DNA from 3 places in the Pseudomonas sp. FW507-12TSA genome. Region 1 is predicted to be linked to each of the others. Evidence: riboswitches for the same ligand, from Rfam matches in the RefSeq annotation. Region 1 holds a riboswitch; each other region holds the start of a gene.
The links. A riboswitch is a leader RNA that binds a small molecule or an ion and turns the genes downstream of it on or off. The one in region 1 is predicted to bind cobalamin.

Region 1 (4,583 bases):
GCACCCCGTGGTAGTGCCCCTGGGCCATGGCCTGGCCATCGTCGTCCAGGTAGGCGACGCCGATCAGCGCCGGCCCGGCGCCCAGGGCCAGCAGCAGGTCGGCGCTGTGCTGGTTGAGGGCGACGATGCGCTGGGGCGTGCCGGGGCTGGGCCAGATCTTGCCGCAGTTTTCGTAGCTGCCGGCCAGGGCCGGCCCACTGGCCAGCCACAGCAGGATGGCCAGGCACCTGGCCCGGGCCTTCCTAGGCATCGGTGGGTACTCCATAAGGGGCGGCGATCTGCAACTGGGCGACGGGCTCGCCTGCCAACAGGTGCCCCTCCACCAGTTGCAGCACCTGGCTGTCGTTCTCGACCCGGTACCAGCAGCCATCCGGGTGCACGGTGAGTACCGGTCCCAGGTTGCAGGGGAACTGGCAGGCGGTGCGGGTCAGCAGCACGCCTCCGGGCTTCTCCATGAGGTCAAGGCGCAGCAGCTCGCGACGCAGGGTCTTCCACAAGGGCAGGGCGCCACGCCGGACGCAGCGCGGGCCGGTGCAGAGCAATACCTGGCGGGCGTGGGGCGGCACCTGCGACCAGTCCGGATCGCTGGCCACCGGGTTGACCTGGTCGCATGGCAGGTGGCGTTCGCGCTGGGCGATGCTGGCCCAGGCCTGGGCCGCATCCAGCCCCCGGCGACCCAGGGCCTGGGCGGTGATCCACAGCCGTGGCGCCTGGGAGTGGGCACGGGCGCGGCGTCCCAGTTCATCGCGCAGCCAGTCCAGGTAGGCGCTGTCGGAGCTGGGCTCCAGGTCCACCACCAGCAACGCCGCGCCAGCCTTGGCCAGCGTTTCGTCCAGGGCAGCCCAGAGACTGTCGAAACCGTCCAGGGTATCGATCACCCGGGTCTCGACGCTGTCGTCGCGCAGGCCTTCGAGCTCGCGGCAGAAGGCCTGGCCGAGGGCGCCACCCAGCAGACCGGGACCGACGAACAACACCCGTTGATAGTGTTCATGCATGTCGGTCGGCCTCAGAAGCGGTAGGTGTAGCGCACTTCGGTGGTGAAGGGGCGCCCCAGGTTGTCCAGCGCTGGCGTGTCGTTGGTCATGCTGGTGGCGTAGTCGCGGTCGAACAGGTTCTCCACCAGCAGGCTCAGGCGATGCTGCTGGGCCGTGTCGAGGTAGCGATAGGCGTCGGCATCCACCACCGAGTAATGGCCGTAGTCGAGCTTGCGTGGACTGTCGATCTGGCCGATATAGCGAATCGCGCCGCCCACGCCCCACATGCGGTCCTGCGATTCGAAGCCCAGGCGCGAGCGGGCGAAGAACCCGGGGATGTTGCTCAGGGTCACGTTGCGTGACTCGACCAGGTTGCGGGTCATGTCGGCGGACAGGTTCCATTGCGGGCTGAACTGCCAGCGTCCGTCCACCTCGATGCCCCGGACCCTGACCTGTTTGTCACCGTTGACGAATTGTTTGTTGTCCAGGGCAATCAGGTCGTCGATCTTGCGCCGGTAGGCGGTGATGCTGGCATTGAATTCACCGGCCAGCAGGCTGCCCTTGTAGTCCAGGCCCAGTTCGGCGTTGACGCTCTTTTCCGGCTTGAGGTTGCGGTTGCCTTTTTCATTGGGTTCATTGGCGAACAACTGCTCGGCGTTGGGCAGCTTGAAGGCATTGCCGTACTGGCCGCGCAGTTGCCAGTTGGGCGTGAGGTCGTACAGCGAGGTGAGCATGCCCACCGTGGCACTCTCGCCGCCGCTGATTTTCTCGTGGCGCACGCCGATGCTCGGGTGCCAGTCCGGCAGGGCTTCGAACACCGGGCGCAACTGGGTATACAGGGCGTTGGCCTGGGCCTTGTTGTCGTCGATCTTGAGTACGTCGTCCTGGCCCTTGAACCACTGGTTGTCGGTGCCGAACACCAGCACATGGCCGCCGTCCAGCTCGGCCTTGCCCTCGGCCTGCACGCCCCAGTCGGTGAAGCCCCAGTAGTCGTTGTGGTTGATGACCTTGATGCCGCCATCATCGTTGCTGTTGATACGGGTGTAGCGCGTGTCCCAATCGTTGACATGGCCCTTGACGAAGTAGCTGAAGCGTTCGCCCAGGCGTTGCTCGAAGGTGGCGGTGGCGATCTGCTGGACCCGGTCGTTGGTGGTCTTCTTGTTGTTCGCGGCGCGGGCGAAATCCAGGTTGGCGTCGGTGTACTGGTAGAACAGCTCCAGGCGCGAGTCGTCGCCGAACCCCTGGATCGCCTTGGCGCCGAAGGTGGTCACCTCATAGGAACGCTTCTTGTCGTGGGTATTTTTGTAGGCGCTGTTGCGAAACGGCTGGTAGCCGTCGGAGACGTTGTGGCTGACATAGGCCAGCAAGCCGAGATCGCCCAGGCCGTTGCTGACGATGCGTTCCGCCCGGGCATCGCCGCTCCTGCCCATGAAGCTGTCCAGGCCCAGGTTGACTTCGCCGGAGGCGTCGCGGGTCTGTGGGCTACGGGTGACGATGTTGATCACCCCGGACACCGCCTGGGTGCCGAACAGCAGGCTCTGCCCGCCCTTGAGCACTTCGATGCGCTCGATGGCGTTGGCTGGCAGGGTATCCAGGTACAGGCCGCCGTACAGGCGGTTGTTCAGGCGCACGCCATCGAGCAGGATCAGCGTGTCATCGTTGCGCCCACCCAGCAGCGAATAGGTGCCGTAGTCGAAGGGGCCGTTCTTGGGCGCCACGTAGAGGCCCGGCACGTACATCTGCAGGACCCGGGTGATGTCGCTGCTGGGGCCGGCGCGTTCGATCTGCTGGCGATCGATGATTTCCACTTTGCTGCCGTACTTGGCCATCTCGGCCACGGTGGTGGACTCCACCGACGGGGCGGAGACGAACTGCTGGTCGAGCTTCAGGGAGGTGTCGTCCGCCAGCAGCCAGGGGCTGAACAGGCAGCCGAGCAGGGCGCCGCCCATGGAACGGCGCGCAGCGCGCCAGTCGCGCGCAAGGGAAGTGTCTGTTGTTGTCATTGTTGGTCTTCTCGAAAGTATCTTCGGGAAGCACGCAGGGAGAAGGTGGCAGGCACGCGCACGCGCCCACACCGGCCCATGCCCGCCCACCGCAGGATTGCCAAACAGATGCTTCAGGCCGGTCTCCGGGCTTGCGAGGCTGGCTGCATTCGCCTTCCCATACCTTGGGTACAGTGGCGTGTTGAATGCAGCACTCGCTTACCGTTGCGGGGGCAGCACCGGACTTGCCCCTGGGGGCGCACCGGTTTCCCGTTTCACCTCACGCACGGCGGCGTGAGGCACCTGAAACAGGGCGGCATCTGAACATCCGTCCGGCCGTTCGTCAATCCTGTGGCCGACACGATCGCGCCCACTGCGTAGTCATGCCGTTATCGCCCAGCCCAGTTCCGGTAGCCGCTGCTGAGCCTGCGAAGCTGTGCCAAGGCCCGCGGGGCCTTGATTGTGGAGTGCGCAAGGTTTGCGCTCGCTGCGTGGTCGTGCGCAGCCTGCGGCAGCGGCTATACCAAGCGGGTTTGCCCGGCGTTACCAGGCAATGGCGGGGGAGGTGCGTACCTGGGCCTGGCCACCGGCATCGGCGGGGCAGGCCAGCAGTGGCACCGCACGCACCGAGTCACCGGGCTGCAGTTGCAGGCGCTTGGTGGCCTGGCGGTCCACCAGCAGGCAGCCGGCCACCAGGCGCCCGGGCGCGGCGGTGATGCGGCAGCTCTCCAGGCGCCGGTTGTGGATCAGCCACATCGGCGCCTGCTCGTCCGGGTTGCCCACCAGCAACGGCAGGACCTGGCTTTCACGCACGCTGCGGATCTTCGCCACTTCGGCCTCGATCAGCGGGCCACCGTCGAACACATCGATGCAGCCCTGGTGGCTGAAACCTTCGTCGTGCAGGATGCCCACCGCCTGTTCGGTGCTGGCGTGGGCCTGGCCGATGGCCGCCTGGGCCTGTGGGCTGAGCAGGCAGGTATAGAGCGGTTGGCGCGGCATCAGCTCGGCGATGGAGGACTTGCCGCCATGGCTGGACAGGCGGTTGGCCTGCTGGAAATCCATCTTGAAGAAATGCCGCCCCAGGCTGTCCCAGAACGGCGAGCAACCTTGGCTGTCGACCTGGCCGCGCAACTCCACCACCAGCTTGTCGCCGAACAGCGCCGGGTACTCGGCGACGAACAGCAAGCGCGCCGTGGACAGCAGGCGCCCGGTATAGCCCTGGCGCAGGTCGTGGCGCAGGAACAGCGAGCACAGCTGGGATTGCCCGGCCATGTCGTTGCTCAAGAACAGGGTCGGGATCTGTTTCTCGATACCCAGTCCCGGGGCGCTGCCGCGAGTGATGCCGAGCCGGTAGTTGTAGCAGGGCTCGCGCAGGCCGATGGCACCGCTCAAGCCACAGATGCCGATCACCTGCTGCTCGTCATCTTCCAGCACGAACAGGTAGTCGGCGTCGGCGCGTTCCACCTGGCCGGCGAACGTGCGTTGGGCCCAGCGCACCCGATGGTCCAGGCGCTCGGGGTCGGTGCTGAGGTTGTCCAGTTCTCGCTGGCTGCCACCCAGCAGGCGCAGCAGCGCGGGCAGGTCGGAGACGCGAATCGGGCGCACGATCATGCACGGGCTCCTGGCA
Region 2 (4,583 bases), on a different contig from region 1:
GAGGTGGCTCCTGCCAGCGAGGATACCCGGGCCATCCAGGCGCTCAATCGTGCCCTCAAGGATGACCCGCGTATCGATTTGTCGCTGCTGCCCCTGGGGGATGGCCTGACCCTGTGCCGCAAGCGCTGAACTCAGGGCTTCTTGGCAGCGCTCACGCGCCAGATCTTGTTGCCGACGTCATCTGCGACCAGCAGGGCCCCTTGCTGGTCGATCACCACTCCTACCGGGCGCCCCATGGCGTTTTTGTCGGCATCTAGAAAGCCGCTGAGCAGGTCGATCGGCTGTCCTTGGGGCTTGCCGCCGCTGAACGGCACGAAGAGCACTTTGTAGCCACTGTGGGGCTTGCGGTTCCAGGAGCCGTGCTGGCCGATGAACGCGCCTTCGGTGAAGGGCGCGGGCAGCTTGCTGCCAGTGGCGAACGCCAGGCCCAGCGAGGCCGTGTGCGGCCCTACGGCGTAGTCCGGGGCAATTGCCTTGGCCACCAGTGCCGGATCCTGGGGTTTGACCCGTACGTCCACGTGCTGGCCGTAGTAGCTGAAGGGCCAGCCGTAGAAGGCACCATCCTTGACCGATGTGATGTAGTCGGGCACCAGGTCGCTGCCGATCTCGTCCCGTTCGTTCACCGCTGTCCAGAGGGCTCCGCTGACTGGCTCCCAGGCCAGGCCGTTGGGGTTGCGCAGCCCAGTGGCGAACAAGCGATGCTGGCCGCTGGCACGGTCCACTTCCCAGATCGCTGCCCGGCCTTCTTCCTTGTCCAGGCCGTTTTCGCCGACATTGCTGTTCGAGCCGACGGTGACGTACAGCTTGCTGCCATCCTTGCTGGCGATGACATTCTTGGTCCAGTGGTGATTCAGCGTACCGCCGGGCAGGTCCACTACCTTGGTGGCCCTGGCGCTGATCCTGGTGTCACCGCTCTGGTAGGGAAAGCGCAGCAGCTTGTCGGTATCGGCTACATACAGATCGTTGCCCACCAGGGTCATGCCGAAGGGTGAATTGAGGTTCTCCAGGAAGACGCTGCGCGTCTCCGCCACGCCGTCGTGGTCGGCATCGCGCAACAGGGTGATGCGGTTGGCGCTGGGAACCGTGGCCCCGGCGCGCCCCATCACCTTGCCGGCTACCCAGCCGCGGATGCCCCGGCTGTCGTCCGGTTTGGGTGGAGCGTTGGTTTCCGCCACCAGCACGTCCCCGTTAGGCAGTACATAGAGCCAGCGTGGATGATCGAGATTCTCGGCGAAGGCGCTGACCTGGGTTCCGCTGGCGGCCAGCGGTTTCGCTCCCTCGGGCCAACCGATGGCCGGAGCGATGTTCAGCGTGGGGATCAGGGTGGGGTTGGGTTCCGGCAGCTTGGGGTTCGGGCCGGTGCCGTCCGCAACCTGCAGGCTGGAGGTTTCGCCGCAGGCGGCGAGGCCGGCGGCGATGGCGATGAGCAAGGTATGGCGAGGCTTGAGCATGCTGATATCCCTATGAGTGCGCGAACATTCAATCATAGAGAAGCATGGGCGCCCTGGGGTTCCTTGTGTTTAGCGAGCTTCCTTGAACAATACCGCCACTCCGGGGTGGTAGTGGCCGGCTTCGTTGTGCAGCTTGCGGTAGGCATACGGGAAGTACCAGGCCACGGCGCAGCAGTGTTCCTTCTGCAGGTCGTCGAGCATGTCTTGCAGTTCCTCGGGGGTCGCGCTGTGCTGGGCCTTTTGAGGTGCGACGAACAGGCAGCCAAGCTTCAGGTCGCTGGGGTGGCTGATGGTCTTCGCTGCATTGGCGATATCCTGCAGGGCCTGGGTCAGGGCCAGGTTGTTGACTCGTGGCCAGCGCTGGGTGGCCTGGATGTAGGCACGTTCTTCCTTGGTGGCCAGGTACAGATCGGTACGGGCATTGCGCGCACCTTCTTCGAGCTGCTTCTTGCTGGGGCTGCGTTCCAGGGTCACCATCTCGGCCATCCAGGCCGCGGCCGAGAGCAGTCCCAGGTTGGCCTGCTCGTCGAACCAGTAAGGGGTTTCGTTATCGCCGCGAATCGCGTTGTAGCGGTCAATGCAATCGAACCAGCGCTCCAGCATCGGTCGCAGGAATTCCAGCCTTGGATTGCTGATGATCATGCCTTGCATCGAACTCACCCCTTATTGTTGTGACGGGACGTCATGTCCTGAAAGTGGCTATTTGATATCACTGCTTTCAGTGTGGCACAAGATTGGCGTCAGTTTGTTGATGCAGTGCAGTTTTCCGTTGGGTGCGGCGGGCCGCTTCATTGACGCTCCATTCCCAACCCTCTAACCTTCGCGACTTGTTTCAGGTGCTCTGTGACTCCCGGGTCGACAGAGTGAAACAGGGAAGCCGGTCAGGGCCCGTTCCAGCGATGGAGCCGGCGACGATTCCGGCGCTGCCCCCGCAACGGTAGGTGAGTCAAGATTGCGCAAGTGCCACTGTGTCGAAAGCAGGCATGGGAAGGCGCGCAGTCCGGCAGTGGTGCCGCTCACGAGCCCGGAGACCGGCCTGATTCATCCAACGGCATCACGGAGGGCGATGCCAGGCTTGCGCCGTCCATTTCCATTCCTGCCCCCCGTTCCCCAAGCCCCAACGGAGAGCTGCTCCATGAGTGAATCCCTCGAGCGTGACGAACGTCATCTGGCGCGCATGCTGCGCAAAAAAGCGGTGATCGACGAGCGTATCGCCAACTCGCCCAATGAATGCGGGCTGTTGCTGGTCCTGACCGGCAACGGCAAAGGCAAGAGCAGTTCGGCCTTCGGCATGCTGGCACGGTCCATGGGGCATGGCATGCATTGTGGCGTGGTGCAATTCATCAAGGGCCGCGAAAGCACAGGCGAAGAGCTGTTCTTCCGGCGCTTTCCCGAGCAGGTACGGTTCCATGTGATGGGCGAGGGCTTCACGTGGGAGACCCAGGATCGCCAGCGCGACATCGCCGCCGCCGAGGCCGCCTGGGCGGTTTCCCGGGAGCTGTTGCGCGATCCGCAGATCGGCCTGGTGGTACTCGATGAGCTGAACATTGCCCTCAAGCATGGTTACCTGGACCTGGATCAGGTGCTCAGCGACCTGCAGGCCCGTCCGCCGATGCAGCACGTGGTGGTGACCGGGCGCGGGGCCAAGCCGGAAATGCTCGAACTGGCCGACACCGTCACCGAAATGGGCATGGTCAAGCACGCCTTCCAGGCCGGTATCAAGGCGCAGAAGGGCATCGAGCTGTGAGCGTGAACCCATGAATGATGTTCGTCATTGCCCGGCGGTATTGATCGCCGCTCCGGCATCCGGCCAGGGCAAGACCACCGTGACCGCCGCCCTGGCGCGCCTGCACCGTAACCAGGGGCGCAAGGTGCGGGTGTTCAAGTGCGGTCCGGATTTTCTCGATCCGATGATTCTCGAGCGTGCCAGCGGTGCCCCGGTGTACCAGCTGGACATGTGGATGGTGGGCGAGCAGGAAAGTCGCCGCCTGCTGTGGGAGGCCGCCGGCGAGGCCGACCTGATCCTGATCGAGGGCGTCATGGGATTGTTCGATGGCACGCCATCGAGCGCGGATCTGGCACGGCATTTCGGCGTACCGGTGCTGGGGGTGATCGATGGCACCGCCATGGCCCAGACTTTCGGCGCCCTGGCCCTGGGTCTGGCGCGCTACCAGCCGGACCTGCCGTTCGCCGGCGTGTTGGCCAACCGTGTGGGGACCTTGCGCCATGCGCAACTGCTCGAAGGCAGCCTGACCGAGGGGTTGCGCTGGTATGGAGCCTTGTCCCGGGAAACCTCGATCGAGCTGCCCAGCCGCCATCTGGGCCTGGTCCAGGCCAATGAACTCAATGACCTGGATCTGCGCCTGGATGCCGCTGCCGAGGCCTTGGCCAGCAGTTGCCAGGTGGCGCTGCCGCCGGCGGTGGGGTTTGCCGCGCCGGCTCCGGTGGCCTGCGAGCCGCTGCTGGAGGGCGTGCGGATCGCCGTGGCGCGGGATGAGGCATTCGCCTTCACCTACGGCGCCAGCCTCGACCTGCTGCGAGCGATGGGCGCGCAACTGAGTTTCTTCTCGCCGATCCACGATAGTGAGTTGCCGGCGGCCGACAGCCTGTACCTGCCTGGCGGTTACCCCGAGCTGCACCATCAGGCACTCGCGAGCAATAGTGGCATGCTCGCGGCCATCCGCGCCCATCACGCCGCCGGCAAGCCACTGCTCGCCGAATGCGGCGGGATGCTGTACCTGCTCGATGCCCTGACCGATGTCGAAGGCCAGCGTGCCGAGCTCCTGGGGCTGTTGCCCGGCGAGGCGGTGATGCAGAAGCGCCTGGCGGCCCTGGCCTTGCAGGCAGTGGACCTGCCGGACGGTAGTCTGCGCGGGCATACCTATCATCATTCCCTGACCAGTACCGAGCTTGCGCCCATCGCCCGGGGGGCGAGTCCCAATGGTGGCCGGGGTGCCGAGGCGGTGTATCGCGACGGGCGCATGACCGCCTCCTATGTGCACTTCTACTTCCCATCCAATCCCGTGGCGGTGGCGGCGTTGTTCGCACCCCGGCCAGGGGTTGCCGAGGGCCTGGCGTGTGACTGAACAGGCGTTTTCCGCGGCCGAGCGCGAGGCGGTCTATCGCGCTATT
Region 3 (4,583 bases), on a different contig from region 1:
AGCTCCCGCAGGCAACGGATCTGCTCGCCGATGGCGCCGTACAGGCTCGGATCGCCGGAGTGCACCCGGGCTACATCCTGGCCCTGGGCATGGGCTTCGCGGATGGCCTCGATGATCTGTTCCAGGTGCAATTCGGCGCTGTTGATCACCCGTACCGCGCTATGCCCTTCGAGCACCGCCTGGGGCACCAGGGAGCCGGCGTAGATGATCACCGGGCAGCGATGGATCAGGCGCTGGCCCTTGACGGTGATCAGTTCCGGGTCGCCGGGGCCGGCGCCGATGAAGTAGACAGTCATGGCAGTGTCCTGTGAAAAAGGGGGCGAGCAGGCTTCATGATGAAGATCGCTCATGATCGAGGGCGGGGGTTAGCGGCGATTCTACGGGCAAACAGCTAACAGGCCGTTGAAAAACTATCTGCGTTGCCATCGCTGCGTTGAAAACAGGCTGGTGCGCCAGCCCGGTCAAAATGCTCATTTACCGCGCGTAAACTGCGCTTTTTCGCTTGTTTTCGCCTTGTGCTGGCTGCCTCGCCTACGTTTTTCAAGGGCCTGCCAATGCCAAGGTGGCTTCGGCGGATTTCTGCCGGGGCACCAGCAGTTGCGCCGAGCCTGCTTGCAGGCATTCGGCCATGGCCAGGGCGGCGCTTTCGGCGACGCCATGACAGCCGGTGCGTTCGAATGCGGCCTGCGACCTGTGGCTCAGGCGGGAGTCGTAGGGCGCCAGTTGGGCACTGCTGAAGAAGGTCAATGGCAGCGACAACTGCTGCGCCAGCTCCAGCAGGCCCGGTTCATCCTGCTTCAGGTCGATGCTGGCCATGGCCTGTACCTGGCCCAGGTCCAGGCCATGGGCCCGCAGCACCTGGTCCAGCAGGGCGCGCAGGGCGCTGGCCGGGCAACCCTTGCGACAACCCAGGCCGACCACCAGGGCCGGCTCGGTGATCATGCCCGCTGGCCATCCTCGCCCTTGCGCCGGAACAGCCAGGCGCTGATCAAGCCCAGGGCCAGCCAGAAGGCGGCATTGGTCAATTGCGAGGCGATCTTGAACTGGGCCTCCAGTGCTTCGGGAGCCAGCATCGAATGCACTTCCGGTTGGGGAGCGCCGATCACATGGGGCACGGCGATGATGGCCGCGCCCAGCAACTTCAGCAGCCAGTTGCCGGCGAACACGATCAGTGCCAGGCCCACGGCAGTGGACGCGGCGGCACCGACCCACCAGGTCTGGCGCTGCACCAGGTCGGCCGCGGCGGTGCCCGGCAGCTCCGGCGGCAGGCCCAGGGTGGGCGCCAGGCAGAAGGTGGCGTAGCCGGCCAGGCCCCAGAGCAGGCCCTGGGAAGTGCGGCTCGGTGCGCGCAGGGTGTAGAGGCCTGCCAGCATCAGGGCGAAGCCCACGGCGACCACCAGGTTGCCGCCGGTGGTGGACAGGACTCGCTGCCAGCCGTCCTCCGGTTCCCAGGCTTCTTCATCGTGGACGTGCCCGGCCATGGCGCCCGGGGCGTGTTCATGGACTGCCTCGGTGGCCGGGGCCTTTTCGTAGGTTTCCGCCTGGAGAATCAATGGCGCGACCCAGAAGCTTTGCAGCAAGGTCAGCAGCAGGGCGGCCAGCAGCCCGGTGAAGCCTGCGGTTTGCGCGATACGCTTGATCATCGGACGGGTCTCAGTGGCAAGGGAAGGCGGCGCTGTGGCGGGTGTCGTGGGCGGCGTTGTGCACTGCCTCGATATGCGAGAAGCCGGCGAAGTACACCAGGCAGGCGCCAAGGATCGAGGCACCGATGGCGGCTACCAGGCGCTGGCTCAGGGTGGCGGTGCTGCTGGCGGAATGGCTGGTGCTGCTGATGATCGACATGGCGCGTTCCCTTGGGTTTGTCAGCGGGAAGCGGCGCAGGAAAACCCCGCGTGGCGTTCACGCAGGGTTTGCAACAGCGCCCGCCCACCGCGGGTTTGTTATTCGTGTATTGCGGGCCGGTCTCCGGGCTCGCGAGGGGCAGGGCGGGTCATGCCATGCCGGCAAGTGTCGCCTTCCCATGCCCAGGGCACAGTGGATCTGACACTTCGCTCGCTTACCGTTGCGGGGGCAGCACCGGACTGGTCATCGCGGCAAGCGCGTGATTCACCGGTTTCCCGTTTCACCCTGTGAAGGGCACCCGTAACAAGTTGTGTAGCAAATCATGGGCAAGGGAGCGCCGTCAATCGCCGGTTGGCACGGGAAGCCGCCGCATATGTGCATTGACCGTCCTCCGCGCTCTGCGTAGCCTTGCGCCTTCGAGGTTCTTCGGCCAGCGGTCGAAGCTAAGACGGGAACGCGGTAGAAGCCGCGGCTGCCCCCGCAACTGTGAAGGGTTCCATTCCTGCACGGCCACTGCCTGGCGTCCATGACGCTGGCGGGAAGGCACAGGAAGCGTCAGTCCTGGACTGGCAAGCCCCCAGCCAGGAGACCTGCCTCGACCCAGATTCTCACTACAACCGGGCGGGGTGATCCGGTGGCGAAATCAGCACCTGGCCCGCGCCGTGCCTGTCGTCCCGTATGCCCGCCTCCTTCGCCAAAAGGGCATCCGATGAAAACACTGGCCAAACTTCCCGTCACCATCGTCACCGGCTTCCTGGGCTCGGGCAAGACCACCTTGCTGCGGCACATGCTGGACAACGCCCAGGGCCGTCGTATCGCGGTGATCGTCAACGAGTTCGGCGAACTGGGCATCGACGGCGAGATCCTCAAGCAGTGCTCCATCGGCTGCACCGAGGAAGAGGCCAGCGGCCGGGTCTTCGAATTGGCCAACGGCTGCCTGTGCTGCACCGTGCAGGAAGAATTCTTCCCGGTGATGCGTGAACTGGTGGCCCGCCGTGGCGACCTGGACCATATCCTCATCGAAACCAGCGGCCTGGCCCTGCCCAAGCCCCTGGTGCAAGCCTTCCAGTGGCCGGAAATCCGCAGCGCCTGCACCGTCGATGCGGTGATCACCGTGGTCGACAGCCCGGCCGTGGCCGCCGGCACCTTCGCCGCCTTCCCGGACCAGGTGGACGCCCAGCGCAAGCTCGACCCCAACCTGGACCACGAGTCGCCACTGCACGAGCTGTTCGCCGACCAGTTGTCCAGCGCCGACCTGGTGATCCTCAACAAGACCGACCTGATCGACCCGGCCGACCTGGCCAAGGTCCGCCAGGAAGTGGCCGAGGAGCTGCCGCCGGCGGTCAAGGTGATCGAGGCCAGCAGCGGGCGCCTGCCCCTGGACGTACTGCTGGGCGTGGGTGCCGGTTCCGAGGAGCACATCGACAGCCGTCACAGCCACCATGACCACCACCATGACGGCGACGATCATGATGACCATGACCACGACGCCTTCGACTCGATCTCCATCGAGCTGCCCGAGGCCGACGAAAGCCTGCTGCTCGATGCCCTGACCCAACTGGTGGTCAAGCACGGCATCCTGCGGGTCAAGGGTTTTGCGGCGATCCCCGGCAAGCCGATGCGCCTGCTGCTCCAGGGCGTGGGCACCCGTTTCGACAAGCACTTCGACCGCAAGTGGGGCGCTGATGAGAAACGCATCACCCGCCTGGTGCTGATCGGCCAGGAACTGGATGCAACCCAGCTGGAAGCGCAACTGCGCGCCGCCCTGGGCGCCTGACCCATGCACCTGCTCAGGACCCAGCCCGGCGGATTCGTGTCGGATGACAACATCGCCGACCTTGGACAAACCCCCGCCGAGCTGGTGATCCTGTGCAGCGGCGACTCCAGCCTGGCGCTGCTGGCCGAGGCCGCCGAGCAACTGCCAGCGGACTACCCCAGCTTTCGCCTGGCCAACCCGATGCAGGTGCAGAACCACGCCTCGGTGGACCTGTACGTCGACCAGGTGCTGCGCCATGCCAAGGTCATCCTGATTTCCCTGCACGGTGGCATCGCCTACTGGCGTTATGGCGTCGAGCAACTGGTGGAGCTGTCCCGGCGCGGGGTGCAACTGATCCTGGTGCCGGGGGACGACCGGCCCGACCCGGAGCTCAGCGACCTGAGCACGGTGTCGGCCGTGGAGCGCGACCGCCTGTGGCAGTTCCTGCGACAGGGCGGGCGAGAAAATGCGTTGAATTTCTACCGCTGCCTGAGCGGCTTGCTGGGGCGCGATTACTCCTGGAGCGAACCGCAGGTGCTGCCGCGCACCGCGCTCTATCACCCGGCCAGGAGCCAGGCCAGCCTGGCGGATTGGCAGGCCCACTGGCAGCCCGGCCAGGCGGTGGCGGCGCTGCTGTTCTATCGCTCGCACTTGCAGGCGGCCAACACCGCATTCATCGACCTGTTCTGCCAGCGCCTTGCGGCTGCCGGTCTCAACCCCTTGCCGATCGCCGTGGCCAGCCTCAAGGAGCCTGGCTGCCTGGCGCAGGTGCAAGACTGGCTGGATGAGACCGGTGCGGGAGTGATCCTCAACACCACCGGTTTCGCCCAGTCCAGCCCCGAGGCGCCGCACCTGCGACCGTTTCGCCGCGACATCCCGGTGATCCAGGCCATCTGCGCCCAGGACAACGAGCCGGGCTGGCAGGCCAGCGAACAGGGCCTGGGCCCACGGGACCTGGCCATGCACATCGCCTTGCCCGAACTGG

Region 2: linked by a shared signal. The riboswitch ahead of cobO (cob(I)yrinic acid a,c-diamide adenosyltransferase) and the one ahead of AC3WK8_RS26365 (TonB-dependent receptor plug domain-containing protein) in region 1 are both predicted to bind cobalamin.
Region 3: linked by a shared signal. The riboswitch ahead of cobW (cobalamin biosynthesis protein CobW) and the one ahead of AC3WK8_RS26365 (TonB-dependent receptor plug domain-containing protein) in region 1 are both predicted to bind cobalamin.

What each region holds. Positions count from the first base shown of each region.
Region 1 is NZ_JBYSWT010000034.1:25,752-30,334, forward strand. Features, by position in the region: gene AC3WK8_RS26355 (ABC transporter substrate-binding protein) at 1-250, opposite strand, end outside; gene AC3WK8_RS26360 ((2Fe-2S) ferredoxin domain-containing protein) at 243-995, opposite strand; gene AC3WK8_RS26365 (TonB-dependent receptor plug domain-containing protein) at 1,007-2,923, opposite strand; cobalamin riboswitch at 3,077-3,278, opposite strand; gene AC3WK8_RS26370 (arginine N-succinyltransferase) at 3,500-4,567, opposite strand.
Region 2 is NZ_JBYSWT010000038.1:47,063-51,645, forward strand. Features, by position in the region: gene AC3WK8_RS27955 (class I SAM-dependent methyltransferase) at 1-129, shown strand, start outside; gene AC3WK8_RS27960 (PQQ-dependent sugar dehydrogenase) at 132-1,451, opposite strand; gene AC3WK8_RS27965 (hypothetical protein) at 1,521-2,102, opposite strand; cobalamin riboswitch at 2,269-2,505, shown strand; gene cobO (cob(I)yrinic acid a,c-diamide adenosyltransferase) at 2,587-3,198, shown strand; gene AC3WK8_RS27975 (cobyrinic acid a,c-diamide synthase CobB) at 3,209-4,537, shown strand; gene bluB (5,6-dimethylbenzimidazole synthase) at 4,530-4,583, shown strand, end outside.
Region 3 is NZ_JBYSWT010000003.1:96,709-101,291, forward strand. Features, by position in the region: gene cobM (precorrin-4 C(11)-methyltransferase) at 1-296, opposite strand, end outside; gene AC3WK8_RS04110 (cobalamin biosynthesis protein) at 541-942, opposite strand; gene AC3WK8_RS04115 (CbtA family protein) at 939-1,643, opposite strand; gene AC3WK8_RS04120 (CbtB domain-containing protein) at 1,654-1,842, opposite strand; cobalamin riboswitch at 1,940-2,159, opposite strand; cobalamin riboswitch at 2,245-2,454, shown strand; gene cobW (cobalamin biosynthesis protein CobW) at 2,552-3,619, shown strand; gene cobN (cobaltochelatase subunit CobN) at 3,623-4,583, shown strand, end outside.